2 regions of the Faecalibacterium sp. IP-3-29 genome follow, and region 1 is predicted to be linked to the other one. Evidence: riboswitches for the same ligand, from Rfam matches in the RefSeq annotation. Region 1 holds a riboswitch; the other holds the start of a gene.
What was found. Region 1 has a riboswitch for FMN ahead of MTP40_RS08570 (ECF transporter S component). Riboswitches for the same ligand answer to the same signal wherever they lie in the genome.

Region 1 (15,643 bases):
TGCCATGATCACCGTGGAGAGCTTTGTGGGCCGGGGCGGCGAGTGGAACTACTGGTCCACCCGTGCCGCCGACTGCCTGCCCATTGCGGCAATCCTCTGCTGGCTGGGCGATTTTCTGGCCGGAACGGAGCGCCGCACCCTGCAATCCAGCCCTGAAGCCATGGCACTGGCCGCCCGTTGGCAGGCCGAACTCGCCTCCCCCTTTGCGCAGCCGGCTGACTGCGTCCAGCGCCCTGCCCGCTCGGTTTCGCCTTCCGCGCCCCGCCGTACCGCACAGCAGGTACAGAACCCCCGCTGGCAGAGCATCCTTGCCGTGCTTGCAACCGTATGATAAGAACAACAGGCGGTGCCGGAAACTTCCGGTACCGCCTGTTGTTTTCTGTTTTACTGTGCGGATGCGGCATCCACCACATGGCCCACCAACACAGAGGTGGTCACCGTGCCCACACCGCCGGGCACCGGGGTGACAGCCTCCACGATGGGTTCTGCCTCATCAAAGCGGACATCGCCGCAGAGTTTGCCCTCTTCGTTGACGTGGATGCCCACATCCACCACGACCTGACCTTCCCGCAGGCAATCGGCCCCGATGGCTCCCCGCCTTCCCATGGCGACCACCAGCACATCGGCCTCCCGGCAGAGGGCGGGCAGGTCCCGGGTGCGGGAATTGCAGAGGGTCACGGTGGCGTTTTCCCGGTCCAGCATCATGGCGGCGGGCTTGCCCACCACCAGGCTGCGGCCCACGACCACGGCCCGTTTGCCGGAAAGCGGCACGTTGTAGTATTTCAGGATCTCAAGGCAGGCCTGCGCCGTGCAGGGCGGATAACCGATGGGCATATTGGTGAACACACCAGCCATCGAGCCGTCCGTGATGCCGTCCACGTCCTTTTCCGGGGCAAGCGCCTCCTGGACCCTGCGGTCATCGAACCGCTTTGGCAGGGGCCGGAAGATCAGGCACCCGTGAACCGATGCATCCCCATTGATCTGCCGGATCACATCCAGCAGTTCCTCCTGCGTAACATCTTCCGCCAGATGGAACTGCCGCACCTCCACGCCAACCTTACCGCACCGGGTGACGATCCCCTTTTCATAAGAAATGTCATCCTCCCGCGCGCCGACCCGCACCACAGCCAGCGTGGGCACGATGCCCTTTTCCTTCAGCGCGGCACAGCGCGCGGCGTTTGCTTCGTTCATGGCGGCCACCACGGGCGCGCCCTTCAGGATCTGAGCCATTTTCTTCTCCCCTCACTCATTTGATACAGTCTGATAGACCCTGTCAGCCTGCGGCACAAACTCGGCCAGCAGCTGTTCCGCTCTGGCCTCCAGCGCATCCGCATGGGCTTTGTCTGCCATCAGGCGGGTGTTGACCTTCACGTTCAGCCCCGCCGCCTGCATGGCTGCCTTGCAGAACAGCGCCGCGCATCCGGCATCGGAACGGGCCAGCACGCTGCCCTTTTCGGCGTACTCTGCGGCCAGTGCGATGCCCTCACCGCAGGCAGTCATCACCTCCAGCGGCACGGCGCAGGCCCTGTCCAGTGCCTTTTCCAGCACCGCGGCCTTGTGGGCCTGCTGTTCCGGGGTCTCCTTCGGCAGCTTGTAGGCCGCCGCCACGGGCAGAAAGGCCTCCGCGTCGGCCTGTACCAGCGCTTCCAACCGCTTGCGCAGGGCCTCGGCCCGGACATTCAGGGCAGCGATGTCCGCTTCTACGGCAGCATATTTCTTTTTGCCCACGGTCAGGCTGCCCACCATGCTGCCCAGCGCCACACCGGCCGCGCCCACCAGCGCCGAAGCGCCGCCGCCGCCCGGAGCCGCCGCCTTGCTGGCCAGCTCCTCCAGAAAACCTTCACAGCTCAAATTCATCAGTTCCACGATATACTTTCCTCTCTGTTACAAATCCATCCAGCTGCCGGTCCTGTTCATCTGCAGCCGCTTCCGGCACCCGCTGGGCCTCAAAGGCCACGCCCAGCGCCACGGCGTTCCGGCACCTGGGCAGGTAGCGGTCATAGTAGCCCTTGCCCATGCCCACTCTGCGGCAGACCGCATCAAAGGCAGTGCAGGGCACCAGCACCAGATCAAGCGCCTCCGGCCGGATGAGCGCCGCCCGCTCCAGAACCGGCGTACGGATGCCGTAAGCCCCCATCTCCCAGCCGTCCGGCCCCGGCACGGCGGCGGTCAGGGTAAAGTTTTCCCCACAGACCGGATAGGCCACCGTTTTGCTCAGCCGGGCCGCCTGCTCTGCCAGCACAGCAAGATCCACCTCCCCGCCAAAAGCGGCGTAGAGCAGCAGATTCTCTGCCTTTTGGAAGCAGGGCATGGCCAGAAGGCGGGCACAGATGGCTGCATTGGCCGCCGCTCTCTCTGCCTGCGGCAGATCCCTGCGGGCCATGATGCCCGCCCGGCGCTGCGCTGCTTTCCGGTCCCGGATCTCCATTGACACTTCTCTCCCCTGAAATTTCATACCCACTCAATATATCTGAAATGCGGAAGAATTGCAAGAGCATGGCTGGAAAATAACTGCAAAATAGGCTATAATGGTGCAGAACAAACCAAAAAGGAGAACGATTATGCTCATTTATCTGCTGCGTCACGGCCAGACGGAGTACAACGCGCAAAAACGATATCAGGGCCAGCGGGACATCCCCCTTTCCGCCGCAGGCATTGCCCAGCTGAGGCAGGCAGATTTTGCACCGGAGGTGGTCTATGTCACCCCGCTGCAGCGCACCGCCCAGACGGCGCGGGTGTTCTTTCCCGGGGCAAAGCTCATTCCGGTGGACGGGCTGAAGGAGATGAACTTCGGCCGATTCGAGGGCCAGACCTTCATACAGGTGGAGCAGGACCCGGAATATCTGGCATGGGTGCAGGAAAACGAGCACGCCGCCCACCCGGATGGGGAGCGCAGGAGCGATTTCTGCAACAGGGTGTGCAAAACGCTGGCTGACCTCATTGACAAGGCCCTTGCCGAAGGGCAGGAGCGGTTGGTCATCGTGGCCCATGGCGGCACCCAGATGGCCGCACTGGAGCGGTTTGGCGTGCCCCGCCGCAGCTTTCCCGACTGGTGCGGCCCCAACGCGGGCGGCTATGTGCTGGATGCCCGGGACTGGCCGGAGCAGCACATCCTGCACCTGGTGGAGACCGTGCAGTACACCAAGGAGAACGGATGATGGAACAGGGCCTGCTGCATCTCTACTGGGGCGACGGCAAGGGGAAGACCACCGCCGCCATGGGCCTTGCCCTCCGCGCACTGGGCAGCGGCAAACGGGTTGTCATCGTGCAGTTCCTCAAGGGCGGGCAGAGCGGCGAGATCCCTCTGCTGGCCCAGCTGGGGGCAAAAATTTTCCGGGGCAAGGGCGGGCAGAAGTTCGTGTTCCAGATGAACGAAGCGGAAAAGGCCGCCGCCCGGGCCGTGCAGAACGAAAACCTGACCGCCGCACTGGCCGAGCCTGCCGACCTGCTTATTTTAGATGAGGCCGGTTCGGCCTGGGAGCTGGACATGGTGGACAAAGACCTGCTCCGGCGGGCCGTTCTGGAGCGTCCCGCCGCGCAGGAATGCGTGCTGACCGCCCACAAGGCCCCGCAGTGGATGCTGAATGCCGCCGACTACTCCACCGAGATGAAATGCCGCCGCCACCCCTACCAGAAGGGCATCAAGGCGCGCAAAGGCATCGAATACTAAAAACGCCCGGAGAACCGCAGCTTTCAGCGGCCCTCCGGGCGTTTTTGTGTTTACTGTTTTGCAATGATATCGCGGCTGGCCGCCAGCAGGCCAAGGGCCAGCGCAGCGCTCAGGATGTCGGCCACAGCCTGAGCCATCAGCACGCCCTGATACTGGAACAGATGTACGCAGACCACCAGTGCCAACAGAAACACCACGCCCTGACGGCTGATGGAGAGCAGGAAGGACGGTATGATTTTACCAGTTGCCTGGAACAGCACCGTGAGCAGGAGCACCACGCCGCCAAAGGCTGCGGTGTAGACCTGCCAGCGGAGCATCTGCGCACCCGTGGCGATCATCCCGGCATCCTGCACGAAGAGCCGCATCAGCGCCCCGGAATTCAGGCAGAGGATGAGGGACAGCACCACGGCAATGGAGACGAGGAAGGTCAGACAGAAGCGGATGAGCTTGCGCATCACGTCCCGCTTTTTTGCGCCGTACAGGTAACCGAACAGTGGGATGCCGCCGAACGAGAAGCCCACCAGCACCAGCTGGGCGATCATGCTCACCTTGCTGGCAATGCCCATGGCGGCAATTTTATCGTTGCCATAGGGCAAGAGGAACTGGTTCATCACAATGACAGTCAGGCTCTGCATCAGGTTGCTCAGCGCGGCAGTAACACCCACGCCCAAAATCTGCTGCAGCTCCCTGCCCGTGACGTGGCACTGGGACAGCTTGACAGATTTCGTCCCTATTATAAAGGTTTTGCTTGCATTTGTTTGTGACACATGGCACAATGAAACAAAAGAAATGAGGTGAACTCATGCAGGAAATTCGTGACCCAGCCTGTCTGGAAACGCTGGCCCGGAAGCTGGAACTTTCCTCCCGGACCAGAACAGCAAAACGCCCGCGCAGGAGCTTTCCTGTGCGGGCGCTGCATTTCTTTTTTGTGTTTTACCGCACCAACAGCAGCAGCCAGGCGGATGCCACAGCCTGCAGGATGAGCCAGCGGGCCACGACCTGCTCATCGCTCCAGCCCAGACGCTTGCGCACATGGTCGTGCAGCGGGGTCAGGGTGTTCTTGAGGATGGAGATGTGCAAAAACCGCTTGAAGCTGATCTTCAGGATGCCCAGGCTGCCGTCCACGATGAACACCAGCGCGGCCAGCAGGAAGGCGAAGGGATGGCTGCTCTTGAGGGCCAGGACGGCCAGGAAGAAGCCCATGGCGCGGCTGCCCGCGTCACCCATCAGCAGGGTGGAAGGCTTGGCGTTCTGCCACAGGTAGGCCAGCAGGGCACCAATGAACACGATGCCTGCGGTGGCGTAATCCCCCAGTTCCTCCCAGTAGGCCAGCAGGAAGGTTCCGATGCTGACCACGGCAAGGCTGGCGGAAAGGCCGTCCACGCCATCGGTGCAGTTGACCACATTGATACTGGCCCAGATCAGGACGATGATGAGGATAAGGTAGACGGCATAGGGCAGGCTGAAGCTCCAGCTCAGGAAGTTGACCTCCGTGCCGTTGAAGTTCAGGTAGGTCACGCCCGCCACAACGGCGATGACCAGATCGATCAGGCCCTTTTTGTACTCGTTCCAGGCAGTCTCGGCGGCATCGTCAAAATAGCCGGAGAGCATGGACGCAATGAGCAGGACGGTGTAGATGACATACTCTGCCTTAAAAGGCACCACGGCCAGCGTGACCAGTGCGATGCAGAGCACGAAGATGAGGCCGGAGCCCCGGGCCTTGCCCTTGGAGAGTTCGCCGTTCACGGCAAACGCGCGGCCATGGTCGTGGGGGAGCTTATCGTGGAACACCGAGTCCATCAGCGCGGTCAGCGCAAATGCAAGCAGAAAGCCCAGCGCATCCACGGTGCGCGGGTTGCCAGAAAGCAGTTGAAGCATAGTTTTTTTCCTCTTTCCCGGAGCGGCAGAGGCCGTTCCTGTTCTTTCACTGCTGGATACAAATGAAGTGTATCACGCCCGGGCCAAAAAATCAATCTCTGGGGCAATGGCTACCCCATGGGCTGATGGGTTGACATTTTTCGCCCCCCTGTCTATAATGGGAAGACAAACGCCCTTTCGAGGGTATTTTTTTGTCTCACAGGAAAATCGGAGAAAAAGGAGAAGACATGAAACTTTCACTTGAACAGCTTTCGGCCCGGATGCGGCAGGGTGAGACCATCCCCTCCCGCCAGACGGCCCAGGTGGCTCTGGCGCTGAGCATCCCCTCCATTCTGGAGCAGCTGGTGGTCACTGCCATGGGATACATCGATGCTGCCATGGTGGGCCACATCGGTGCAGAAGCTACTGCTTCCATCGGCATCGTCAGCTCCAGCACCTGGCTGCTCCACGGTGTTCTGGTGGGCCTGTACACTGCCCTCTCCATCCAGATCGCCCAGTATCTGGGGGCCGACCGGCAGGATGATGCCCGCAGCGTGCTGCGGCAGGCCATGCTTTTCAATGTGATCCTTGGCGTGGGAGCCGCCCTTTTCGGCCTGGGCATCAGCCCCTTTCTGCCGGGGTGGCTGGGAGCTGACCCCTCCCTGCGGGCAAACGCCACAGCCTACTTTGCCATCTGGTCAACGGCTCTGCCCTTCACCATGGCCATGGGCATGTACACCTCCATCCTCCGGGCAGAAGGCTACGCCCTGACCGCCAGCCTCATCAGCGTGCTGGTCTGTGTGCTGGATGCCATCTTCAACTTCTTCCTCATCAACCCCACCCGGACGCTGTGGGGCATCACCGTCTGGGGTGCCGGGCTGGGCGTGCCCGGCGCAGCCCTGGGCACCGCCCTGGCCACCGTGGTGGGCGGCCTGTTGGCTTTGGCCATCCTGCTGCTGCGGGAAGGCCCCCTCTGCATCCGGAAGCCTGCCCCCTGGAAGATCACCCGCTCCTGCCTGCGGAACCTGCTGTGGGTCGGTGGTCCTCTGGCGGGAGAACGCGCCGCCATCTCTCTGGCGCAGGTGGTGGTGGTGCGCATCGTGGCTGGCCTGGGTACCGTGGCCATTGCCGCCAACAGCCTGGCTGTCAACGCCGAGGGCTTGTGCTACATGGCAGGCTACGGCATCCAGAGCGCAGCTGTCACCCTCATCGGCCAGGCCGTGGGTGCCAACCGGAAGGATATGGCCAAGCGGTTTGCCTGGCTGTGTACCGGCCTTGGCATGGGGGTCATGGCCCTTTCCGGCGTTGGTCTGTGGATCTTTGCCCCCACCCTGATGAGCCTTTTCACCACCGATGCGGCTGTCATCGCTCTGGGTGCTCAGGTTTTGCGCATCGAAGCCTGGGCCGAGCCCATGTTCGGTGCCTCCATCGTGGCCAGCGGTGCCATGCAGGGTGCGGGCGACAGCACCTCCTGCTTTGTGCTGAACATATTCAGCATGTGGTGCATCCGGCTGACGTTGGCGTTCCTGCTGGCTCCCCGGCTGGGCCTGATGGGCGTTTGGGGTGCCATGTGCTGCGAATTAAGCATCCGGGGCCTGTTGTTCCTCATCCGCCTTGCCCGGGGCAAGTGGCTGGAAAAGGGCGCGCTGTCTTAATACACAAAACAGGGAGATTACATTATGACAAATGCAGAAAAGCGTGAAGCTGCACGGCAATTGATTCAAAAGTGGCATAATAAAGGCAGAGAAGACGAGGACGACCGCTCCTATTGGCTGGATATCTTGCAGCGCTTACTGGGTTGTGCTGATGCAACCGACAGAATTGAGTTTCAGAAAAAAGTAATCGTTAACGGAAACACAAAAAAAATCGATGCCTATATCCCTGAAACAAAAATCATTATTGAACAGAAGTCAGAAGGCATTCCTCTGGACAAGAAGATCTCGCAGTCCGGTGGAACCGAACTCACTCCTTACGAACAGGCCAAACGCTACAATGATAATCTGCCAACTTCTGAGAAAGCAAAGTGGATCATCACTTCCAATTTTCAGGAACTGTGGATTTACGATATGGATACCCGCGTTCCTGAAAATAATGTTGTAAAAATCCATATCGATGATCTTCACCACAATTCTTCGCTTCTGGACTTTCTGCTGGAGAAAAAGGTTGTCCAAGTCTCTAAAGAAGTAGATTTGTCACAAGAAGCGGGCAAACTCGTTGGCAAAATCTATGATGCATTTTTGAAGCAGTACCATGACCCAGAAAGCAAAAAAGCCCTCGAAAGCCTGAATGTTCTTTGCGTCCGGCTGGTATTCTGCCTTTACTCTGAGGATGCCGGTCTGTTTGAGCAAAAAGATTCCTTTAGCGAATACATTGCTCAATACGAGCCAAAAGACCTGCGTCCGGCTCTGTTGTCACTGTTTAAGGTTTTGGATACTCCCTATCCTGACCGACCCGACCTATATCTTTCGGAAGAGCTGGAAGCATTCCCCTATGTCAACGGCGGCCTATTTGCCAACGAGGATATTATCATTCCAAAAATCACACAGGAAATCAAAGACGCTCTTGCGGAAGCCGGGCATTTTAATTGGCGGGATATTTCGCCTACCATTTTCGGCGCTGTTTTTGAAAGCACGTTGAATCCGGTTACCAGACGGAAAGGCGGGATGCACTACACCTCGATTGAGAATATCCACAAGGTAATCGACCCGCTGTTTTTGGATGATTTGAAAAACGAATTCGCAGAGATTCTGACAATTGGTGTACAGAAGCAAAAGAAAAAGAAGCTGGAAGAGTTTCAGAACAAATTAGCCGGACTGACCTTTTTAGACCCAGCCTGTGGCTCTGGCAACTTCTTGACAGAAACCTATATTTCGCTCCGCCGTCTGGAAAATGACATTTTAAGGGAACTGCAAAACGGACAGGTCATCTTTGGTGATACCAATTGGAATCCTATTAAAGTCTCCATCTCCCAGTTTTACGGCATCGAAATCAACGATTTTGCCGGTGATGTTGCAAAAACCGCTCTTTGGATTGCAGAAAGCCAGATGATGAAGGAAACTGAAGATGTTGTCTTAATGCATCTTGATTTCCTTCCATTAAAAAGCAATGTAAATATCCATATCGGGAATGCCTTGCAGATGGATTGGGCTTCCATCATCTCCCCCTCCAAATTATCGTATATCATGGGAAACCCACCGTTTGTTGGGCAATCTGTCCGAACAAAAGATCAAGCTCACGATATGAACGATATCTGGGGACAGGGTGAAATAGAAACCAAACTCGATTATGTGATCTGCTGGTACAAAAAAGCGCTAGATTATATCAATACATCCAGCACGAATATCGAAATTGCATTTGTCTCCACGAATTCCATTTGTCAGGGCGAATCCGTTCCAACATTTTGGAAGAAAATGATTGATTCTGGTGCTGAAATTCACTTCGCATATCGTTCTTTTGTATGGGACAGTGAGGCAAATGAAAAAGCGGCAGTTCATTGTGTCATCATCGGTTTCTCCAACTTTAGCCGCTCTCATACAAAATTCATTTATACTGAAGAAACAAAAACAAAGGCAGAACATATAAACCCCTATCTATTAGATGCTCCTGACATTTGGATTACAAACAGAATTAATAAACCTCAAAATGGTTTACCCAAAATGACCACCGGTAGTCCTCCGACAGATGATGGCGCTCTAACACTTAGCATAACAGAGAAAGAAGAACTTGAGAAACAATATCCCGTATTGGCAAAATACATCAAGCCTTTTATAGGTGCAAAAGAATTCTTACATGATAATGTAAATAGCTATTCCAGATATTGCTTATGGTTTAAGGATGGTAATGTCTCTGATTATGTAAATATAAAAGAAATCACAGAACGCCTTGAAAAAGTCCGTGCTTTGCGAAAAAGCAGTAATGCAGATCGGATACAGAAAATGGCCGATTATCCTTACCTTTTCTGCCAAATTCGGCAACCGTTATCAACCTATCTTGTGTTTCCAAGACATTCTTCACAGAATAGGCGGTATATCCCGATTGGTTTTATGCCCTCTAGTGTAATTGCCGGAGACGCTTGCAGTATTATTCCAAATGTCACAATCTATGAATTCGGAGTTCTGACATCTAATGTTCATAATGCGTGGATGCGTGTTACTTGTGGTAGGATAAAAAGCGATTTCAGGTATTCCCCCGCAGTTTATAATAATTTTCCTTGGCCTACTCCCACCTTAGAACAAAAAGCCAAAATAGAACAAACTGCACAGGCCATTCTTAACACACGAGCAATGTATCCAAACAATTGTCTTGCAGATTTGTACAATCCTCTGGCCATGCCTGAACCGCTGTTAAAAGCCCATATCGCAAACGACAGGGCCGTCATGCAAGCCTATGGTTTATCAGTCAAGGACACCTCTGAAGCCGATTGTGTAGCGTTCCTGATGAAACGCTATCAGGAGTTGACACAAACGAAGTAATCTCTCAAATAGCAAAAAAGAAAGGACGCTTTCGCGTCCTTTCTTTTTGTTCTGTCACTCACTTCCGGCCATGCAGGATGGGAGAGAGCGGCTTATAGATCAACATGCAGATCAGGGCATCCAGCAGGCCCTTGACCAGAGTGAAGGGCATATTGAAGATGACCAGGCACTTGATCAGGCTGTTGGCAGAGGGCAGGATGGCCTGATACATACCCAGGATGGCTTCCAGCGGCATGTGGTAGAACTTGACGTAGGCCGGGTAGGTGATGAAGTAGTTGGACGGCACACTGAACAGGGCCATGGCCACAGCACCGGCCACGGCACCGATGATGGCGTTCTTGCGGCTCTTGTGGTGCTTGTAGAGGTAACCGGCCAGTGCGGAGAACACCGCACCCAGCATGAAGTTGCACAACTCACCCACCAGTGCAGTAGAGGTGCCCTTGATGACCACATGGAGCAGGTTCTTCATAAAGCTGATGATCACACCGTACACCGGGCCAAGGGCAAAGGCACCCAGCAGAGCGGGCAGGTCGGAGAAGTCCATCTTGACGAAGGACGGAATGAGCATCGGGAGCGGGAACTCGATGAACATCAGGATAAAGGCCACCGCGCTGAGCATGGCGGCAACGGTCAGGTTGCGGGTCGTGTTTTTCTTCATGGTAATATCCTCCCGGGGCGTTTTTGCCCCAAATCATAGATTGGAAAGCCCCTTTCGCATGGTTTCGGAACCGGGAAGACAATCAAAAACGCGCTCTGCCGCAGCAAACACTGCAACAGGGCGCGTAGACAAATCGTATTGCCTGCCGTTTCTTGCATCCGGACTATACCGTTGGCCCCGGAGTTTCACCGGGTCAGCACCCTTGCGGGTGGTCGCGGGCTATACCGCCAGTGGGGAATCTCACCCCGCCCTGAAACGAACTTTCTGGCCAAGAGTATAACGCGGCTGCTCCGCCTTGTCAACCCCTTTTTTATTTGCCCTGCACGGGCCGGATATGGTATACTGTGGGACAGGATGTTACAATTTTTGATACAAGGAGCTTTTTGCCATGATTTTTACCGTTCGTGACCTCGGGTTCGAGATCGGGCCTTTTTTGCTGGAGGGCTGGTGGGCGCTGGCTGCCCGGGCCGTCTGCGCCGCAGTCATCGTTTTTGCGGGGCTTCTGGTCGGCTGGCTGCTGCGCCGGAAGATCTTTCCCGCTCTGCAGGCCCGCAGCTGGCACTTTGCCGCCACGCCCATCCTCCTGCGCAGCTTACAGAGCCCTTTGGCGCGGATGGCCTTTTACAGCGGCCTGTATCTGGCCCTGACCAGCCTGCCGTGGGCCATTCCGGGCCTGACAAAGTTTCTGTTCACGGCCTATAAGATTGCAACGACCCTCCTGTTCTGCCAGGGCCTGTACAATGCTTCTGAGGTAGCCGACCTGCTGCTGGCCTCCTGCAGCCCGGAAATCCGGAGCAACAAGACCTTACGCTCCCTGCTGGACACCACCTACAAAGTGCTGGTCATCATTCTGGGTGTTGCCACCTGCGCGCAGATCGTCGGCTTCCCCATCGGCAGCATCGTAGCCGGTGCCGGTCTTGTGGGCCTGACCATCTCGCTGGCCGCGCAGGAAAGCGCCAGCAACCTGTTCAGCGGCATCGTCATCCTGCTGGACAAGCCCTTTTCCATCGGCGACTGGATCACCGTGGGCAATGTGGAGGGCGAGGTCATCGATATCAACTTCCGCTCCACCCGTATCCGCTCCATGGACCACAGCGTAATCATTATCACCAACAGCCAGATCTGCGCCTCCACTGTCCAGAACGCAGCCCTGCGCACCATGCGGCCCTATAAGTTCACACTGGGTGTCACCTACGGCACTACCCGTGCCCAGCTGGAAAAGCTGATGGCTGACCTGCAGGCCATGCTGGACAACAGCCCTTACACCAACAAGGGCACCAACATCGTCCGGCTGACCAGCTTTGGCGATTCCAGCATCAACATCCTCATCTCGGCCTACCTGACCACCAACGTCTATGCCACCTTCCTGCAGCAGCAGAATGATCTAAACTTGAACATCATGGACGTGATGCAGGCAGACGGCGTGGACTTCGCCTTCCCCTCCACCAGCGTCTACATCGAAAAGAATTGAGCATACCAGAACGCCCCCTGTGTGCCTGCTGCGGCGCACAGGGGGCGTTTTTATCATACGTCATTCCCGGGTCCTGATCTCGATCGTTCTGCCGCCAAGATTTTCATAGACGCGGTGGGAGACGGAGAGCACCGTGCGGCCTGCAGACGCGCGGCGCAGAGCTTCCAGCACGCGGGCCTCCGTTTCGGCATCCAGATTGGCGGTGATCTCATCCAGCAGCAGCACGGCGGGGTCTGCGGCGGCGGCACGGGCAATGGACAGCAGCTGCCACTCGCCCTGCGAGAAGATGCCCTCGGTACAGACAGTGTCATAGCCCTCCGGCAGAGCCCGGATGGCAGCATCGATCCCGGCCAGTGCGGCGGCAGCCCTTGCCATTTCCCCGGTGATCTGCGGGTCTCCCAGCGTGATCTGTTCCAGCACGGTGCCCGGCACGCGGGAGAAATGCTGTTCCACACAGCCGATGCAGGTGCGGCGCTCCCGGTCGGTGATGTCCCCCACCTTCACGCCGCCGATGGTCACCGTACCGTTCTCCGGCTGATACAGGCCCAGCAGGAGCTTGAACACGGTGCTCTTGCCCGCACCGGTGCGGCCCACCAGCGTGACCTGCTCCCCCTGTTTCACGGTCATGGAAAAATCCTTCAGAACGTGCCGTTCCCCATAGCCGAAGGTGACGTGTGCAAATTCCACATCGCCCCGGGCAGCCTCCCTGCGCGCGGGAGGGATCGTGCGCTCCGGCTGGTCGAGAAAGGCATCGATGCGCCTGACACCCGCCATGGCCGACTGGATGGTCTGGATCTCCATGCCCAGGCTTTCGATGGGGGCGAAGATGCGGGAGATGTAGTTGATGACGGCCACCGAGGTGCCCACCGACATGCCGAACAGGGTCAGAAGCTGTGCGTTCCCCGAAGTGGAGAGCAGCATCACGATGCCGACCACAGCAGCATTCAGCAGCAGCACCACCGGCGAATAGACGGCATCATAAAAATTGGTGCGCTCCATGGCGGCATAGCTGTCACCGATGCACCGGTCATACCGGCGCTCCATGTAATCCTCCAGCCCCAGCGCCCGGATGGTGCGGATGTTGTGCAGGGTCTCGGGCACCTGCCCGGAGACAGCGGCGACTGCGCGGCGGTTGTCCAGCTGCGCGGCCAGCATCCGCTTCTGGACGTGACGGGTGAACACGGCAAACAGCGGCAGAACCAGCAGCAGGATCAGTGCAAGGCCGGTGTTTTTCACCGCAATGACCCCCATGATGGAGACGATGCGGCAGGCATCTGCTGCCATGCTGATGATGCCGGAAGTGAACAGGGCTTCCACCGTGTCCACATCGCCCGAAAAGCGAGCGGCCACCTCGCCGGGATTCTGCTCTGCCAGTGTACCGGCGGGCAGGCGGCTCAGCTTCCGGGACATCTCCGAGCGCAGGGCATGGGTCATCCTCTGGCCAAAGAGCACCAGCAGGCTTTCCTGCGCCGAGGTGAGCACGCCTTCCAGTGCAAGGCTGCCGAAGTAGAGCAGCACGGCCAGAAAGGACAGCGGGAGGCCCGCGGTCAGACGATCGATGACCCGGGCCAGCAGCAGGGGCGGCAGCAGGGATGCCGCCACCGAAGCTGCCACACACAGCACCGTGCCCACCGTGAGAAGGCGGTGCGAAGCCGCTGCCATCCGGACGGCAGCAAACACGCCGTGATCATTTTTCTTTTTCATGCGCCCTCTCCCCCTTTCAGGCCGGTCTGGCTTTCGTACAGCTGGCGGTAGACCGGAACCGCTGCCATCAGCTCCCCGTGGGTGCCAACGGTGGTTCTGCCGCCCTCCATAAAAATGATCTGCTGCATCTGCGGAAAATGGTACAGCCGGTGGGAGATCAGGAACACCACCTTATCCCTGGCATACGCCTGCAGCTCGGCAAAGATCGCATCCTCGGTGCTGCGGTCCAGTGCCGAGAAGGGGTCATCCAGCACCAGCACCGGGCGGGGATGGGCCAGCGTCCGGGCCAATGCCAGACGCTGTGCCTGCCCGCCGGAAAGGCGGGTGCCGCCGCTGCCGATGACCGTCTCCGTACCCTTTTCCATGGCCAGCACTTCCTCCTTCAGGGCAGCGGCTGCAAGCCACGGCATGGCATCCTGTTCGCTGCCGCAGAGGACATTATTCTGCACGGTGTCGGCGCTCAGTTCCGGGTCATGGCCCAGATACCCGACCGTGGCGGCGATCTGGCGCGGGGTCAGGGCGGAAAGCTCTCTGCCGCCAAAGCAGACTGAGCCTTGATAGGGCGCTTCGCAGAGGAATACGCGGCCAAGGGTGGATTTTCCGCAGGCGACCGGGCCGGTGATGCCGACGATATCGCCGGGGTGGGCCGTCAGGCTCAGGCCGGAAAAGACAGGCTCTTCCCCATAGGAAAAGGCGAGTTTTTTCAGTGTTACCTCCTGTGCCGCCGGGATCTGCAGGGCATCCAGCTGCTCGGGCGTTTTCATCAGGGGTCTGATGCGCTTCCAGGAGACCTCTGCCTTTTGCACCGCGTTGAAGAGCTTGGCCACCTTGGAGGATTTGACCACCAGCTTGGTAAAACAGGAAAGGAAGGTGGTGAAGGCGGCGATATCCCAGTGGTTCCAGCCGGTGCCCAGCACATTCTTTGCGCCGAACCACAGGATGAACAGGGTCCCTGCCTCGGATGCCGCCAGATAAAGCGGCGGCAGAGCGGACTGCCACACGTTGTTCCGCACGGCAGTCTTTTCGGAAAGGCTCAGGGCCTCCTCGTATTTTTCCATCCGGGCCTCCTCGCAGCCGTAGATGCGGTAGGTCACGGCATTCCGGGCACGGTCCAGCGTGGCACTGCTCAGAGCACCGGCGGCCTTTTTATAAGCTGCACCGGCGCGCTGCACTGGCTTTTTCATCCCTGCCGCGCAGACATAGGACACGGGAGTAAAAAGCAGGCCCAGGATCGCCAGCCGCCAGTCGTACACCAGCAGCATGACCGCATAGCCCGCCAGCGCCACACCGGTGTCGAACACCTCCGTGGTGAACTTGCGCATTCCCTCCACGCAGTCGTCCACATCGGCGATGGCCTTGGTCATCAGCTCACCGGCCCCCTCTTTTTCCAGCGCTGCCCGGCTCTGCCGCACCAGATTGGCGTACAGGATGCCCTTCATCCGGCGGTTGATGTTGTTGGCAAAGCGGCGCACATAAAAACGTTTGACGAAGCGAGCCGCCTGCACCAGCAGTGTGACCGCAATGTAGGCCAGCACCAGCAGCGCCATTTGGGCAGCAGTCTCACTGCCGCCCAGGATATCCGCCAGGCACTGGGCCAACCGGCCCTCGAACCATGGCGCGGCCAGCAGACCGATGTTATAGACAAGGCCCGAAAGGGTCACAAGGAGCAGCGGGAACCACTCCACCCTGAAATAGGAGAGGACCCGGTCCGGGCGGAACGATTTATCTTTTTTCATGGGGCATTTTACCTCCTGTGGGTGTTCCATTCAGTATACCACGGTACAAAAAGCATCTGGACAGCTTTGTTCAGA
Region 2 (15,643 bases), 920 kb from region 1:
GTAACAGATGCCATCCGCTATGTAGGGGTGGATGATAACACATTAGCACTCTTTGAAAACCAGTACCCCGTCCAGCCTATGGGAGTGAGCTACAACTCCTATGTCATTCTGGACGAGAAAATCGCCGTGATGGACAGCGTGGATGCACGGGCGGCGGAGGAATGGCTTTCCAATGTAGCGCAGGTGTTGGAGGGGCGCAACCCCGACTATCTTGTGGTCACACACATGGAGCCGGATCATTCCGGCAGCCTCATGCGACTGGCACAAAAGTACCCGGAGATGAAGATTGTGGGAAACGCGAAAACATTTACCCTGATCAAGCAGTTCTTCGGCACAGGTGCATTGTCGGAAGACCGTATGCTGGAGGTTGGCGAAAGAGATACGCTTTCCTTGGGCTTGCACCGGCTGCGCTTTCTGCTGGCGCCGATGGTACACTGGCCGGAGGTGATGGCAGCGTATGAAGAGGAGGAAAAGATCCTGTTCTCGGCGGATGCCTTCGGCCGCTTCGGTTCACTGGAACGGACTGCCCGTGCCCCCTGGGCGCCGCAGGCCCGGCGGTATTATTACAACATCGTCGGAAAGTATGGCGCACAGGTGCAGGCGCTGCTGAAAAAAATCTCCGCGCTGGAGATCAAAACGATCTGCCCGCTCCATGGCCCCATGCTCACAGAAGACTTGGGAGAGTATCTGCGGCTCTATGATCTCTGGTCACAATGGAAACCGGAAGAACCGGAGGGCATCCTGATCGTCCACGCGTCCATCCATGGAAATACCGCATACGCATCGGAGGCCCTCAAGAGCAAGCTGGAGGGAAAAGGTGCGCAAGTCACCATGTGCGATCTGACGGCAACAGACCTTTCCTATGCCGTGACCAGCGCATTCTACTGTGGGAAACTGGTGTTGGCCTGCTCCACCTATGACGGAGGACTGTTTCCGCCCATGAAGGAGTTTTTGGAACATTTACAGACAAAGGGATTCCGGAACCGCCGGGTTGGTCTTATTGAAAACGGCTCTTGGGCACCTGCTGCCGCGCGGCTGATGCGCACCAAACTGGAGGAGATGAAGGATATCCACCTTTACGAAACGGTAGTGTCTCTGCGTGGTGCATTGAACCAAACCAGCGAAGCGCAGATGGACGCTCTGGTGGCTGAGCTCTGCGCGGAGTAGGCGGCGAGTCTGGCTTCGTCCGGCCGCCCGATGCCTCAAAAGCAAAACATCGTCGCTGATTTATTTAGACAACAATATGGCGTTGAGTGATGCCGAAGCTTTGAAAATGGATCGAAGCGCAGCCGCAGAGAATATCTGCGGCTGCGCTTTTTGCATTTTGACCATGGTGCAAACGGATGGCTTTGACCGTTACCCTCGGTTTCTAAAGAGACACGAAGTGTGCTACATGGAAGCGTATCATAGATCTGCTCCATAGCCACGCCCTCACTGCGCCAGCGTTTCCCGGATAGCCGCCGTCCAAGCCCTCCCGGGTCTCCACTATTCCCGCCTTTTTCAGCACCGCCTGCACCCGGCGGACGCGGGTGGGATTGGTGCAGATGTTCTCCGCCAGCGCTTCGCTGCTGAGGGAGCGTCCACTGTGGCTCAGGCAGACCAGCGCATGGACGGCCAGATTAAAAGAACTGTCCACAATCATCCCTCCTTCACAAGCTCGTAGGGCCAGTCGATGACACCGCCGAGACGGTATGCGCTTTGTCCAAACTAGATGTCTACCAGAAGATCACGGTAGACCTGAAGATGGATGAGTTGGACGTGACTGCTGCGGAGAACAAGGCTACCTATGAAGAGATCCGGGAGTACGTCAAGGAGCACACCGGTCTGAACGTGAGCAACCTCTATATTGCACAGGTCAAGCGCAAGTGCGGCATCAAGGATCGGCAAAACTACAACAAGCCTAAGGCTGAGAACCCCAAGCAGCTCAAGTGCCCGCCGGAGAAGGAAAAAGCCATCCGGGAGACACTGAAGTATTTTAAGATGATTTGAAATAAAAAAATAGACGGATGTCTGTCAACTGGCAGACATCCGTCCGTTTTTATGATAATCTGTTATGATCGCAGTTCCTCAAGCAATGCCGTGCATCCTTCCAGTATATCCTGCCATGTGGCTTCAAAATCTCCTGTGAACCATGGGTCTGCCACTTCACGGGGATGATCCGTATGCGCCATCAGCAGCGAGATTTTATGCTGTGGGTCACCGCCGACAAGCCGCAGAATGTCACACAGATTGCTTTCATCCATGCCAATCAGATGATCATACCGTGCATAATCCAGCCGAGTCATCTGCCGGGCGGTCTTGCCGTTGCAGTCGATGCCATGTTCTGCCAGCTTCTGCCGCGCAGGAGGATAGACCGGATTTCCGATTTCCCATGCACTGGTGGCGGCTGATGCGATTTCAAATTGCTCGGAAAGACCTGCCTTGGACACAAGATCTTTCATGATGGATTCGGCCATCGGGCTTCGGCAGATATTTCCGAGACAAACAAATAAGATCCTGGTCATGCCGGGTCGTTCTCCTTTTGGCTTACAAAAATATAGCCGCCGTGGGTGGTGCGGATAAAGCTGCCGCAGCCGGCCAGCTTCTTTCGCAGATTGGAAACGGTATTTGCCACGACCTTTAAGGTGTCGTTACAGTTTTGTCCCCACACAGCACGAAAAAGCTCTTCTTTTGAGAAGATTTGTCCTTCGTGGGAAGCAAGCATCAGCAGCAAATCGAACTCCAGTCGTGTAAGGGAGACTTTTCTGCCGTTGCACGACACTTCATGGGTCATTCCATCCAGTGTAAGCCCCGGAAGAACCAACTTCTCCCATGAATCAATGGATATTTGCTCTGCCTCGATGTGCTCTCGTTCCAGAAGCATCCGGATCTTCTGCTCCAATTCCGGGTCAGGCTGTCGGGTTTTTATAACAATCATGGCAAACTCCTGCGTGTATTTTACTCTGCGGCGGCATCCATTTCCCGGAGCAGGTTTACCATCTCGATGGCACTGACTGCGCAGTCATAGCCTTTATTACCTGCTTTGGTGCCTGCCCTCTCGATGGCCTGCTCGATGTTCTCGGTGGTCAGAACACCAAAGAGGACGGGAACCCCGCTTTCCAGCGAGACCGTGGCAATGCCTTTGGAAACCTCATTGCACACATAGTCGTAATGGCTGGTAGAACCGCGAATCACTGCACCAAGGCAGATTACAGCATCATACTTTCCGCTTTTTGCCATTTTAGAGGCAACCAGTGGGATCTCAAAAGCACCCGGAACCCATGCAACATGAACATCAGCCTCCTGCACATCGTGACGGAGCAGACCATCCATTGCTCCGCTCAGAAGTTTGGACGTGATAAATTCGTTGAATCGGGCAGCTACGATACCGACCTTGATATTCTGAGAAACCAGCTTGCCTTCAAATGTTTTCATTTTTAAATACCTCTTTCGTTGTTAATATTCCAGAAGATGTCCCATCCGTGCCTGCTTTGTTTTCAGGTAAAACAGGTCATACGGGGTCGCCGTCATCTGAATGGGTACGCGCTCGGAGATCTCCAACCCAAACTCGGAGAGCTGATATACTTTGTCCGGGTTATTGGTAAGCAGGCGCAGGCTTTTTACGCCAAGTTCCCGGAGGATCTGTGCGCCGAGATAATACTCCCGTTCATCTCCATGGAACCCCAGAGCGAGATTGGCTTCCAGCGTATCCATGCCCTGCTCCTGAAGTTCATAGGCACGCAGCTTGTTGATCAGACCGATGCCCCGGCCTTCCTGCCGCATATAGAGCAGGATACCCCGGTCTTCTTTTTCGATCTGCGTCATGGCAGCGGCCAGCTGTTGGCCGCAGTCACAACGCAAAGAGCCAAATGTATCTCCTGTCAGGCATTCCGAGTGGACGCGGCACAGAATATCCTTTCCATCGCCAATGTCACCTTTTACCAGTGCAATGTGATGCTCTCCGTTCAGGCGGCTCACAAAACCATAAGCTCTGAAGGTGCCATACTTGGTGGGCAGGTTCACTGCCGTCACCCGATCGACCAGTTTATCGTGACACTTGCGGTACTCCTGTAAATCACGGATGGTGATGAATTTGATCTGGAAACGCTCTGCCAGCTTTGCCAGTTCAGCGGTGCGCATCATCGTGCCATCCTCCCGCATGATCTCGCAGCACAGGCCGCATTCTTTCAGCCCTGCCAGACGGCACAGGTCAACGGTTGCTTCCGTGTGACCGTTGCGCTCCAACACACCGTTCTTTTTTGCCAGAAGGGGGAACATATGGCCCGGTCTGCGGAAATCTTCTGCTTTTGCGTGATCGTCCACACAAGCCATCGCCGTAATGGAACGCTCTGCGGCAGAAATGCCCGTAGAAGTAGAAACGTGGTCGATGGACACCGTAAATGCCGTTTCATGGTTGTCGGTGTTATACTGCACCATCTGCGGAAATTGCAGCTTCTGGACGAAAGCCTCGGACATCGGCATACAGATCAGACCTTTGCCGTGGGTCGCCATAAAGTTGATGTTTTCGGTGGTGGCAAATTCGGCAGCACAGATGAAGTCCCCCTCGTTTTCACGGTCGGGGTCATCCGTTACCAGAATGATTTTTCCTTGCTTCAGGTCTTGCAAAGCTTCGGGAATGGTATTGAAGTTCATCGTAAACTCTCCTTAAAAGCCGCAGCGCAGCAGCATTTCTTTTGTGAGCGTGTTTTGCTTTAGTGCTTCTGATGGAAGCAGCTTCTCGATATATTTTCCGACAACATCGGTTTCCAGATTGACAGAATCTCCTTTGTGCCGCTGGTGCAGGTTCGTCTGACGGACGGTGTGCGGTATCGTGGACACGGAAAAGCCCGTAGGTTCCACCGCAGCCACGGTCAGGCTGATACCGTCTATTGTGATAGAGCCTTTTTCGACGACATAGCGAAGGATCGCAGAATCTGCATGAATGGTGTACCAGATGGCCGTATCGTCTTTTCGGATATTAGCAATGCGTCCGACGCCATCCACATGGCCTGCTACGATGTGTCCGCCAAAACGTCCGTTGGCCGGCATGGCACGTTCCAGATTGACAGCACTTCCAACGGTGAGCTGTGCAAGTGCAGAGCGGTTCAAGGTTTCGTGCATGACATCTGCAGCAAAGCCATCCGGAAAGAGCTGCCTGACGGTCAGACAGATGCCGTTGACGGCGATGCTGTCGCCGATCCTGGTTTCTTCCAGAACCGTTTTTGCACGAACAGTCAGTACAGCAGAATGCTGTCCCCGATTGATGGATTTTATTGTTCCGACTTCTTCCACGATTCCGGTAAACACGGGTACTCCACCTCACTTTCAATCAGGAAATCTTCGCCAAGCTGTTCCAATCGGCTGTTCTTCAGGCGGAATGCAGCATCCGGAAGCGGGACACCTGCACCCTCAATGGGTGCTTTGGCATCCCTTCCTCCGAACAGCTTCGGGGCAATGTAAGCCTGTACCTGTTGCACGATGCCACTTTCCAGTGCAGACCAGTTCAAGGTTCCGCCGCCTTCCAGCAGAATGCTGTCGATCTGCTCCTGCCCCAGCTGTTCCATCAGTTGCAAAAGATTCACATGACCGCATTGCTCTTCCAGAAAAAGAATCCGGCACCCGGCCTGTTGATATGCCGCCTGCTTCTCTGGGTCGCCGCAGCAGGTCGCAAGAATGGTGGGAACCTGTTTGGCGGTCATGACCACCTGTGATTGCAGCGGTGTCCGCAAATGTGTATCGCAGATGATCCGGACAGGATCACGGCCACCCTCTATCCGACAGGTCAGCAGCGGGTCATCTGCCAGAATGGTTCCGACTCCCACCATAATGCCGCGGAATCGGTGCCGCTGCCGTTGAACATGAGTCCGGGCAATTTCCCCGGTGATCCATTTGGAAGCGCCTGTGTATGTGGCGATTTTTCCGTCCATCGTCATGGCGTATTTCATGGAAACAAAGGGGCGTTTTGTGGTGATATAGTGGAAGAATACCTTGTTCAGCGCATCGCATTCCTCTTGCAGAACATTTTCGGTCACATCTATGCCGTGTGCGCGCAGGATTGCAATTCCTTTTCCGGCTACCAGCGGATTCGGGTCAGCGGAACCCACGACCACCCGGTGGATGCCCGCACCCAGAATCGCATCCACGCAGGGCGGCTGCTTTCCGTAATGACAGCACGGCTCCAATGTCACATACAGGGTCGCTCCCTGCGGATCTTCGGTGCAGGATGCCAGCGCATTGCGCTCCGCATGAGCCTGACCGTATCTCTGGTGCCAGCCCTGTCCGATGATCCTGCCCTCTTTTATGACCACGGCACCCACCATCGGGTTGGGCGATGTCCACCCGCAGCCCTTTTTTGCAAGCTGCAAAGCCAGACGCATATAGTCTTTGTCGTTCATCGTGTTGCCTCCAAAAGAAAAAGCCCTGAACAAAAACGTTCAGGGCAAGCCGAAAAAACACAAGGGATCCTTGTGCAAAAAAGAAAGCTCCAGAATGCAAACGCATCCCAGAGCAGCCTCCACAAGCGCAGGACCGTACGGGTTCTGCACTTGATATCTTCTTTCATCCAGACTGTACTGTCGGCTTCGGAGTTTCACCGAATCATGCCTTACGGCTCGTGGGCTGTACCACCGGTAGGGAATTGCACCCTGCCCTGAAGATTTCTGATTCAATTACAGCGGCATTATAGCACGGCTTCTTTCGGATTGCAAGGGCATTCTGCAAACCGGGACGAAACCGGGATGAAGCAAATCGCTACAACAATAAAATCACATCGTCCGTAGGACAATGTGAACGGAGAATCCAAAGGGGCGCGGGTCGCCAGTGGCGACCTCAAAATGCGTTGCATTTTGAAGCGCTTGACCGAGCCGACAGGCGAGAGCAGCGCCCTTTGGCACACGACTTTGCTTGCAAAGTCTATTCCGAACAAGACGGTACGAATGGGAGGTGCTGGAAATGGCAGCAGAAAAGACCAAGGTCTACACATGAAGGTAGATACCACTGCCATTGAGCAGGAGATCGCCGCCTATGAGAAGCAGCTACGGCAGCACTACTCCACAAAATCCCGGCTTATGGAGGAGATCGACCGCCTTTATAAGATGTACGATAAAATCGAAGAGGTGGAAAATGGACTGATGGATGCCCGGGCAAAGAAGCAGGCCATTGAAGCCGACAAAATCACAGGCGACAACATCTATAAGATCCTGATTTGCTTTGACAAGCTTTATGCCACCATGACCGAGTCGGAACGCCGAAGACTGGTGGAAATTTTGATCGACGAGGTGCAGATCTACCCGGAACGCCAGCCTAATGGACAGTGGCTGAAGTCCGTCCGGTTCAAGCTGCCCATCATCGACCATGACCTTGAATTGAGTTTGGACAATCAGGATCGTGTCGAAGTCGTAGACGCTCTGATACCCCAGCGCCAGCAGCTTTTGTGCAGCATCCTTGCTGCGGCGGCCGCTGCGGCAGTAGATCAGCAGCGTCGCCTCCTTATCGGGCAGCGTCTCGGGCATTTCGCTCCCGATGCTCTCGTTGGGCACAAGGACGGCGTTTTCAATATGCCCGCCATCGTATTCCTCCCGGGTGCGGACATCCACCACCACGATCTCCTGCGAGATCATCATCTTATAGGCTTCCTCGGCGCTGATCTTATGATACGCCGCCTTGCCGGGAGCGTCCTCCTCTGTCGGCACCGGCTTGTCCTTGGTTCCCCCGCAACTCACCAGAAGCAGTGCAAGCACGGCGGCAAGTGCCGCGAAAAGCAATATCTGACGCATAATCAACCTCCAATGCAACTGTGTTTACTGCTGATACAGTTTATATTGAAATATAACAGATACAGTTAAAACTGTTAAGGTACTTCGAGGCAGCTTTTGGCGCACAAGCCCTTTGTGGTTGTTGACAGAGAAGAAAATATAGGTATAATAAAAGCAAAATAATAAGACTCATTCTTGCATTTAGAGGGTTGGCGGTATGCCAAAATACGCAGAGGAGATATTGGCCGCCGTAACGGAGCTGCAGCAGCATCCCAAGGCGGAGCAGGTGTTCCTGGAGATGAAAAGGGAGCATCCCAGCATCGCTCTGGGTACGGTATATCTGCCCCCCTGCCGGGAGCAGGAAAAAGACAATCTTATGGAGGAGAAGTATTATGAACGCTAACGTATCTAAGCTGCTCAACGAGCAGATCAATAAGGAGTTCTACTCCGCCTATCTGTATCTGGACTTTGCCAACTACTACGCCGCCGTCGGACTGGACGGCTTTGAGAACTGGTACCGGGTACAGGCGCAGGAGGAACGGGATCACGCCATGCTGTTTTATCAGTATTTGCAGAATAACGGCGAGGGCGTCACCTTTGAGGCTATCGCAAAGCCGGAGTGGGAGCGAGTCGATCACATGACCCCGCTGAAAAAGGCACTGGAGCATGAGAAGCTGGTCACCGCCAGCATCGATGCCATCTACGCCGCCGCACACGAGGTCAGGGACTTCCGTACCATGCAGACGCTGGACTGGTTCATCAAGGAACAGGGCGAGGAGGAGAAGAACGCCGCCGACCTCATTACCAAGATGGAGCTGTTCGGCGGTGACAGCAAGGGGCTGTATATGCTAAACAGCGAGCTGAAGGCACGGGTCTACACCGCGCCCTCGCTGGTGCTGTAAGCCCCGCGCGTCTGCGGGCTTTCGCATCAGGCAAAAGGCAGACTGCATACAGGTGGTCTGCCTTTTCTTCCACCAGACGGTTAGATTGTGCTAACTGCGTATAAAACAGAAAAGACTTCAGAACTTGAACAAGGAAAAGGAGATTGAAACCGTTACCCTCATGGTGCGCCGGTATTGTTGTGGCGTGCATACAATAAAACATATAATAAATAAGCAGCGCCCGCCGGGAGATCTTCCGGCGGGCGCTGCTGTGTTTAGAGGAACGTTATTTTTCTTGCCTTACTTTGCGGCATCCACCAGCACTCCAACGTAGCCGGCAGTATCCACCAGCGTGGCACCGGAAACGGCGTCCACAGCCTTTTCATCTTTGCTCAGAGCCTCGGCGTCGGCAATGCTCATGCCGTTCACGTGGTTCTGGATGGCGTCGTAGTTGGCATCCAGCGAAACGGTGGAACCAGCCGTTTCGGCCATCATCTTGCTGTAGTAATCGGCGTTGACCCGCTTGGACATCAGCACCTTGCCCTCGGCGTAGCCTGCGCCGAAGTCAGAATCGGAGTTGGGCACACCGACGACCCCGGCGTCCGAACCGGCAAACTGGAACTCGTCAATGTAGCTCAGCACGATGGTGTCCCCGGCGGTGGCGACAGCGCCGGAGGTGAAGCACTTGGTGCCGTGTGCAGCCCCATAGACCACATTCAGCTTCAGGTCCTCGGAGCTGCCGTTGAACTCCACGGCCTGCGTGGTCTGGGCATTTTTGGCGGCATCCACGATGGCAGAGAGATAACCGGCGGTATCCACCAGCGTTGCGCCGGAGACGGCGTCCACAGCCTCGGCACCCTTGGCGGCTACATCCTCCAGCTCGGAGATGGTCTTGCCGACGGCAAAGTTCTGGATGGCGTCGAAGTTTGCATCCAGAGCGAACGTGGAGCCGCCCTTTTCAGCCATCATCTTGCTGTAATAATCGGCGTTGGCCCGCTTGGACATCAGCACCTTGCCCTCGGCGTAGCCTGCGGCAAAGTCGGAGTCGGAGTTGGGCACGGCGGTCACGCCTGCATCGGCGCTGGTGAACTGGAAATCGTCGAGGTAGGCGGCGAGGATGACGTCATCCTTCACCACAGCCACCGCTTCGGTGAAGCACTTGGTGCCGTGGGCGGCAGCATAGGCCTGACCGATCTGGATGCCGCCTTCCACCGGGACGATGGCGGCGGGCTCAGCGGGGGCTGCGGCAGCAGAGTCGGCGGGGGCTTCTTCGGCCAGCTCCACACCCAGTGCGGCGGCAACGGCCTTCCGGACGGCCTTGGTGGTCACCGTGGCACCGGCAACGCCGTCGATTGCGGGGCCGTTGGCGGCCACGACCTGTTTGGACAGCTCTTCCAGTGCAGCGCCGCCGATACTCTCGGTTTCCTGTGCACCTTCCAGCTTGCAGTTGGTAACGGTGCCGTTGGCATCCACGGTCAGGGTGGCGGTGACAGCGCCGCCAAAGCCTTCGGCAGAGCCGGTCTTGGTCGCGCTGGCAGCGGTGGAGCTGCTGCTGCCGCCGCAGGCGGCCAGAGAGACGCCAACAACGAGGCTCATGGCCACGGCAGCGCTCAGTTTGCGGATGATCTCCTGTTTCATGGGTCTTTCCTCCAGAGAAAAATCGGTTTTTGTTCGGCCCCCAGAAAAGGTCATACCTTTTCAAGGATGTTTACAAAAGATAACATATTTTGTGAGGTGCTGTCAAGAGATTTTGGCACATCCTTCGTGAAGAATGAGAAATTGGTGTCAATTGTGACGCTGACGGTATACGAAGCGAACGGACGGTCTACGCTGTTAGTAATTCCTGAATGGAAACCAAGCAAGCAGTTTTGCCACTTTCAGCCCCAGTTAGTACTTCAATATTACTATGTTTTGGAAATCGGCACAACCATATAACCGTCCTTGATGAAACTATTTTTGTTTCATCGATGACATTGTACCAGCAAGCAGTGCAGACGTATATACATCTGCCTATTTTGCGTTGCAAAACGCTTGTTGGGGAACACCCCAAACCCCTTTGATCTGCATTTTTCCCAATGCAGGCTGCGCATCCCGATGGGACGCTTTTTTACCCGGTGATATGCTCCGGGTCGTTAAGAACTTGCATGAGGTGAGAAGCGGCTTCTGCAAGAGAATCGTACTTCATCTGTTCAGGAACAGGCGCATCCAGAAGCAAAATGCCCCACACCTGCATACAGTCCGCAAGTTCTTTCTGTGCCTGCAATGCCGCCTCCTTACGCACATTCGGGTTAGTTTCTGCATCCAGAACGTAGGCTGCGGAGTATTTTCGGTTGCGGTCTTCCGTCAACTGCACCATGGAGTAGTGCTCATCCCAAAAGTGACAGAAGCGAACCCTGCCACCGATGTTCTCCATTTCGATACACAGTTCTTCTTCGCCGCTCCATTGCGGAGTCTCGGACAAAATGCGATTCAGTTCCGAAAGCGCCTGCCGTTCTTCAGCCGATAACTTCTGACGGTGACATTCACGGTATAGGTCGTTCTGCCAATACGGACTCAGCTTTCCATTCCGGGCATCTTCCATTGCTTCTTCGATATTGGGTAGGATTGTCATGTCGTTCACCTCAAACACTCACTGTTAGCGTTATATGCACGCTTATAGTGTTGATTATAGACTATTTGTGGGCAAAAAGAAAGAGCGTCAGCACGTTTGCTGGCGTTCTTTGACATAGGTGTTATTTTGTAATATAGGGAATGTTGTCGGTGTATGCATTCAGAATGTCAATGGCAGCTTTCTTCTGCCCCGGTGTGAGCTGGCTCAGCTTTCTGCTCAGTTCGTCATCTGCCACATGGGATGCGGATGGAACGGAATCCCGGATTAGCACATCAGCAGATACGTCCAACACCTCTACGATTCGGATAAAGGTTTCCAGTTTGGGGATTTTTACTCCGCGCTCTAAATCTCCAACATAATTTGCTGACAAATCGACCCGTTCTGCAAACTGTTCAATCGTCCAGCCTTTTTCCTTGCGCTGCTCTCGTATTCGTTGACCCAAAAGCGTATTCATAGCGACCTCACATTCTAATTGTGTTTGTTGCACACCAATAGCATACCTGTCGCAATTTTTGTTATACACAATCAATTTGCGTTCATTCAACGCTATTCGGGTAATTTCAAGGTGGAAAATTTTTGTGCGTATCTTTGGTCAAAAAAGCAATGGTCTTTGGGGACGGTACATGGTACAATAGCAAATGTTGTGCCCCTTGGCACATGAACGAAGGTAAAAGGAGCTGCTGAACGTGGATACGATCTATCTGCTGCCCGGTGAGGAACGCTGCGTTGATTTTCGAGATGCTAATGGAGTCCCGAAGGTACACTACACTTACTGTTCCATCCGTGGCAAACTTTTCAACTGCACCTGCTGCACAAAGGACGAAGCCCAGCGGCTGTGTGAAGATTGGCTTATAAAACAGGACCGCTGCTATATAAACTAAAAAAGCCGCCGAGGACATCTCCCCAAAATGGGAAGAGTCCTCGGCGGTATTCGTTTATTGGGTCTGCGCTTTTTCGATGGTGTCCTTTTCTCCCGCAAAAAATCGTTCCACGTTTTTCTGTGCCCGAACCAGTTCTTGCATCTCGTTCCGTGCCTTGCGGTAGTCCGGGTAAGCGGCTTTCTTCTTGGTCAGTAGCTCTGCAAACTCCGCATCCAACTCCTTGACCTTCGGCAGCTTCTGCAGCCCGGCTTCGTCAAAGGCAGCTTTCGCCGCCTTGTGCAGAGTAATCTCCTCCCGATGGGCTTCCAAAAGCTTTTTACTGTACCCCGACTTGCGGTAGGCATCATAGACCGGGCGGGTCTTGGCATAGTTGATGATGTGAGTTTTCAGCACGGCGATCTCTGTCAACCTTGCTTCTGCTGCCTTGATAGAATTGCCCATGGTATGATAGCGTTCGGTTGCCACCGCTGCACGTTCTCGCAGTTCCTCGGCACTGCTGATCTTCTGCTCCTGTAAGAACAGCAGCGTTTTGGACATTTCTTTCAGGTTGAACTTGGTCGCCCACTTTTTGTAGCCGACGCTTTTGCCCTCTGCCATTTTTCCCTGAATGTCCACCAGCAACTGGAAGGGCTGTTCTTTGGGCGGCTTCTTCTGATAAGGTTGGTGTTTCGCCTTACCCTCCAGCACAGCTTTGATTTCTTCCTCGCCATAGCCGGTGCCCAGAGTTCGGAACCGAATAAAGCGTTTCTGTCCCTTGCCCTTCACCGCCGTGTACTTGCCACGCTTCACCTCGTAGCCCTGCTGCTCTAGCTTTTGCAGAAACGTTTCATAATCTCCCGGTTTTTCTGCAAGGATTGTGTCGATGATTCCGCATAGGCGGTCCCTGTTGCTTTCCTTGGGAGGATAGAGAACACGCTTCTGCCGTTCCCGATAGGGCTTCTTCTCAATGATGGACAACTGGTGTTCCAAGCAAATCAGGTCGCTCAACCGCTGCACTGCCAACGCCGAAAAGAAAAAATCCCGGAACTTTCTGGTGCCATCCAGTGCCGTGGAGTTAAAGATCACATGGTTGTGGATGTGCTGCCGGTCCGTATGGGTGGCAACAACAAACGCATACTTGCCCTTGGTAAAACGCATGGCAAGTTCGTAGCCCACCTTGTTAGCTTCCTCTGCAGTGATTTCCCCCGGACGAAAGGACTGCCGTATCTGATAAGCGATCACATCGCTTTTCTGCCTTCGTCCGTTCACAAGGTCGTACTGCCGCTTGGTAAGCATAAATTCTTCATCTGCTGTCAGGGCGCTGCAAGCATAGCTGCTGACAAACTGCCCCTGCTCAGTCTTGTCCGGGTTTTCGATATAGTCCGTGCGATTTTTCAGGCAGGCCGCAACGGTCATGCCCTTGTTTTTGTGCAGCGCAATCAGCCGTGTTGCTGCCAGCATCATCACCCCCTATTGCAAAGAAAAAATGCCGCCCGGAGGCGGCATTGAGATCATTTGGATATTTTTTCGTAATCGGCGGCACCCGCCAGATACATTGCCTTGTATCTGGCGCATTCCAACTCATTGCAGATTTCATCTAAGGCGAGATATTGATTCCACGCTTCTTTGCTGATAACGCTCTGCAAGGCTTCCTCAGCTGCTCTTTTGGCTTTTTTCAGTCGCAGATACTCTTCATCCTCACCCAGCATCTCAGAAAAAATCGTGCTGTTGTGTTCAAAATAACAATCCTCTATCCTCTGTTTGCTCATAGCATCCCTCACAGTTCTGCAAGCCACTCACTGAAACGCCCGATACCCTCGGTGATGGCAGTTGCACCGAAAAAGAGGATGAAGCAGATGAACTCGGCCACCAGCAGGATAAAGAACTGATTCCAAGTCTGACGGTAAGCAGTGTAGATGCCGCAGCCGAAGATGTAGAGCATCAGCGGAGCAACTACATAGCTGGACAGGGTTAGCAGCCACCTTGCCAGCAGAGCTAGAAACGCCACAAAGAGAGAAATCGGGAAAAGAACAATTTTCTTCAGCATAGACATCATATCAAGCACTTCCTTTCTGTTCGCCCTTATTATAAAGGTATCGACTACTGCGTTGCAAGGATGTCAAGCGTTATATGTACACCCGCAGTCCTCCAACTGCGGGAATTTTTATAACTCTGCCAGCTTGGAAAGAATTTGCTTGCCAATGTCAATCAGTTCATCCAGACGCTGTCGCAGATCTTCCATATCGGCGGCGTAGACCTTGCCGCACTCGTTGGCACGCTTGGCGTACTGGTTCAGATTGTTGCTGCACATCTGCAAGAGATATGCCATGCGTTGCAGTTCTTTCAAGTCGAGGTGCAGGCAATAGCCGTCCAGTGCCATCTTGCGGATATAGGCACTTAGGCTTCGGATGCCCATGCTGAGCATCTTTTCATAGATACGGTTCTTTTCTGTTTTGCTCAAGCGCAGGATGATGGTTTCATCCCGCTTTTCTTTCATCGTGCATCACCATCCTTATCATAATAGCTGCGGAACGGTTTGACAGGCTCCGGCTGATTGGTCTTTTCCCCCAGTGCAGCCAGCACAGACGGACGAGTTGCAGGTGTTTCGGTTTCCTCGGTTTCTTCGGGAGCATCCTGCGAGGAACTGCGGTCACGGTCGATGTTCAGCAAGGCGTTCAATTCAGCAAGACGGGCAGACTTTTCGGCCAGTTCTTTCTCCTGTGCAAAGGGCTTTGCCACTTCGATCTCTGCGGCCTGCTTCTGCTGTTCAAGGTTTTGCAGAGCATTTTCGGCATCTGCAATACGGTCAGCGAAATTGTCGATGGCATTGTCCAGACGAGTGATGTTGCCGCGCGTATCATCGCCCAGCGACACCGGGTAACTCAACTCTGCCCGGAGTACGGCCTGATGCTCATTCTTGAAGCTGTCGAATCGAATGTTCAGTTCAAAGCCACGGTAGGTGCCCAGCAGCATCATATCGGCATTGGGCATCTCCTGCCGAGCCAGCAGCAGCCGTTCGCCTGCAGCCTTTTTGTCATCGTACACTATTCAGAGTGGAAGCGCGGGCGGCGGCATACTCCTCTTCGGTGAGCAACCCTTTCAGTTGGGTGTACTCGGCAGACCAGTTTTCCTTGTTGGGGTCAAAGACATCTGCAAGACCGCCCCAGCCTACATACTGCGAAAGCACCTGCTGCTCCTCGGCGGTGGCACCGCGATGCTCCTGCTCCAAAGTGCGCAAGGTCTGGATGGCTTCAATATTGCGGGCGAATTTCTGCTTGGGGCCTCCGACACCCAAATTATCATCCGTGATGTGAAAATTTCCTGCGGCTTCCGGCATCGGTTCAGCGTTCAGGGCTTCGTCTGCGGCAGCAGCATCCGGAAAGGTCTGCCACTCGCCATTGACCTCCACAGAGATAGGCAACTTGTCCAGTTCCTCATCAGGTGTAGGTTCATCCCGCCGCAGACCGTCCTCGAATTGCTGCTTGTTGAGTACCTCGTTATCCCACGACTGCCCATGCGCGCTGGTGTCGATGCGCACATCGGTTTCGCCAACATAGC

Region 2: another riboswitch for FMN. It lies ahead of ribD (bifunctional diaminohydroxyphosphoribosylaminopyrimidine deaminase/5-amino-6-(5-phosphoribosylamino)uracil reductase RibD); the one in region 1 lies ahead of MTP40_RS08570 (ECF transporter S component).

Annotation. Positions count from the first base shown of each region.
Region 1 is NZ_CP094471.1:1,793,387-1,809,029, forward strand. It holds gene MTP40_RS08520 (hypothetical protein) at 1-331, shown strand, start outside; gene MTP40_RS08525 (bifunctional 5,10-methylenetetrahydrofolate dehydrogenase/5,10-methenyltetrahydrofolate cyclohydrolase) at 385-1,230, opposite strand; gene MTP40_RS08530 (cyclodeaminase/cyclohydrolase family protein) at 1,243-1,857, opposite strand; gene MTP40_RS08535 (5-formyltetrahydrofolate cyclo-ligase) at 1,841-2,428, opposite strand; gene MTP40_RS08540 (histidine phosphatase family protein) at 2,562-3,158, shown strand; gene MTP40_RS08545 (cob(I)yrinic acid a,c-diamide adenosyltransferase) at 3,155-3,670, shown strand; gene MTP40_RS08550 (MATE family efflux transporter) at 3,721-4,335, opposite strand; gene MTP40_RS08555 (phospho-N-acetylmuramoyl-pentapeptide-transferase) at 4,604-5,548, opposite strand; gene MTP40_RS08560 (MATE family efflux transporter) at 5,776-7,182, shown strand; gene MTP40_RS08565 (class I SAM-dependent DNA methyltransferase) at 7,207-9,999, shown strand; gene MTP40_RS08570 (ECF transporter S component) at 10,058-10,657, opposite strand; FMN riboswitch at 10,800-10,919, opposite strand; gene MTP40_RS08575 (mechanosensitive ion channel family protein) at 11,046-12,128, shown strand; gene MTP40_RS08580 (ABC transporter ATP-binding protein) at 12,189-13,832, opposite strand; gene MTP40_RS08585 (ABC transporter ATP-binding protein) at 13,829-15,568, opposite strand.
Region 2 is NZ_CP094471.1:873,847-889,489, forward strand. It holds gene MTP40_RS04075 (FprA family A-type flavoprotein) at 1-1,167, shown strand, start outside; gene MTP40_RS04080 (Rrf2 family transcriptional regulator) at 1,370-1,636, opposite strand; gene MTP40_RS04085 (23S rRNA methyltransferase) at 1,699-1,989, shown strand; gene MTP40_RS04090 (low molecular weight protein-tyrosine-phosphatase) at 2,052-2,504, opposite strand; gene MTP40_RS04095 (winged helix-turn-helix domain-containing protein) at 2,501-2,917, opposite strand; gene ribH (6,7-dimethyl-8-ribityllumazine synthase) at 2,938-3,414, opposite strand; gene MTP40_RS04105 (bifunctional 3,4-dihydroxy-2-butanone-4-phosphate synthase/GTP cyclohydrolase II) at 3,436-4,632, opposite strand; gene MTP40_RS04110 (riboflavin synthase) at 4,645-5,286, opposite strand; gene ribD (bifunctional diaminohydroxyphosphoribosylaminopyrimidine deaminase/5-amino-6-(5-phosphoribosylamino)uracil reductase RibD) at 5,250-6,374, opposite strand; FMN riboswitch at 6,526-6,640, opposite strand; gene MTP40_RS14490 (rhodanese-like domain-containing protein) at 7,014-7,754, opposite strand; gene MTP40_RS04130 (hypothetical protein) at 7,951-8,136, shown strand; gene MTP40_RS04135 (ferritin) at 8,126-8,635, shown strand; gene MTP40_RS04140 (FMN-binding protein) at 8,915-10,252, opposite strand; gene MTP40_RS04145 (hypothetical protein) at 10,722-11,234, opposite strand; gene MTP40_RS04150 (helix-turn-helix domain-containing protein) at 11,347-11,679, opposite strand; gene MTP40_RS04155 (DUF3873 family protein) at 11,912-12,106, shown strand; gene MTP40_RS04160 (relaxase/mobilization nuclease domain-containing protein) at 12,161-13,543, opposite strand; gene MTP40_RS04165 (hypothetical protein) at 13,597-13,854, opposite strand; gene MTP40_RS04170 (hypothetical protein) at 13,863-14,141, opposite strand; gene MTP40_RS04175 (plasmid mobilization protein) at 14,250-14,582, opposite strand; gene MTP40_RS04180 (hypothetical protein) at 14,579-15,130, opposite strand; partial or broken gene MTP40_RS14495 (hypothetical protein) at 15,129-15,488, opposite strand.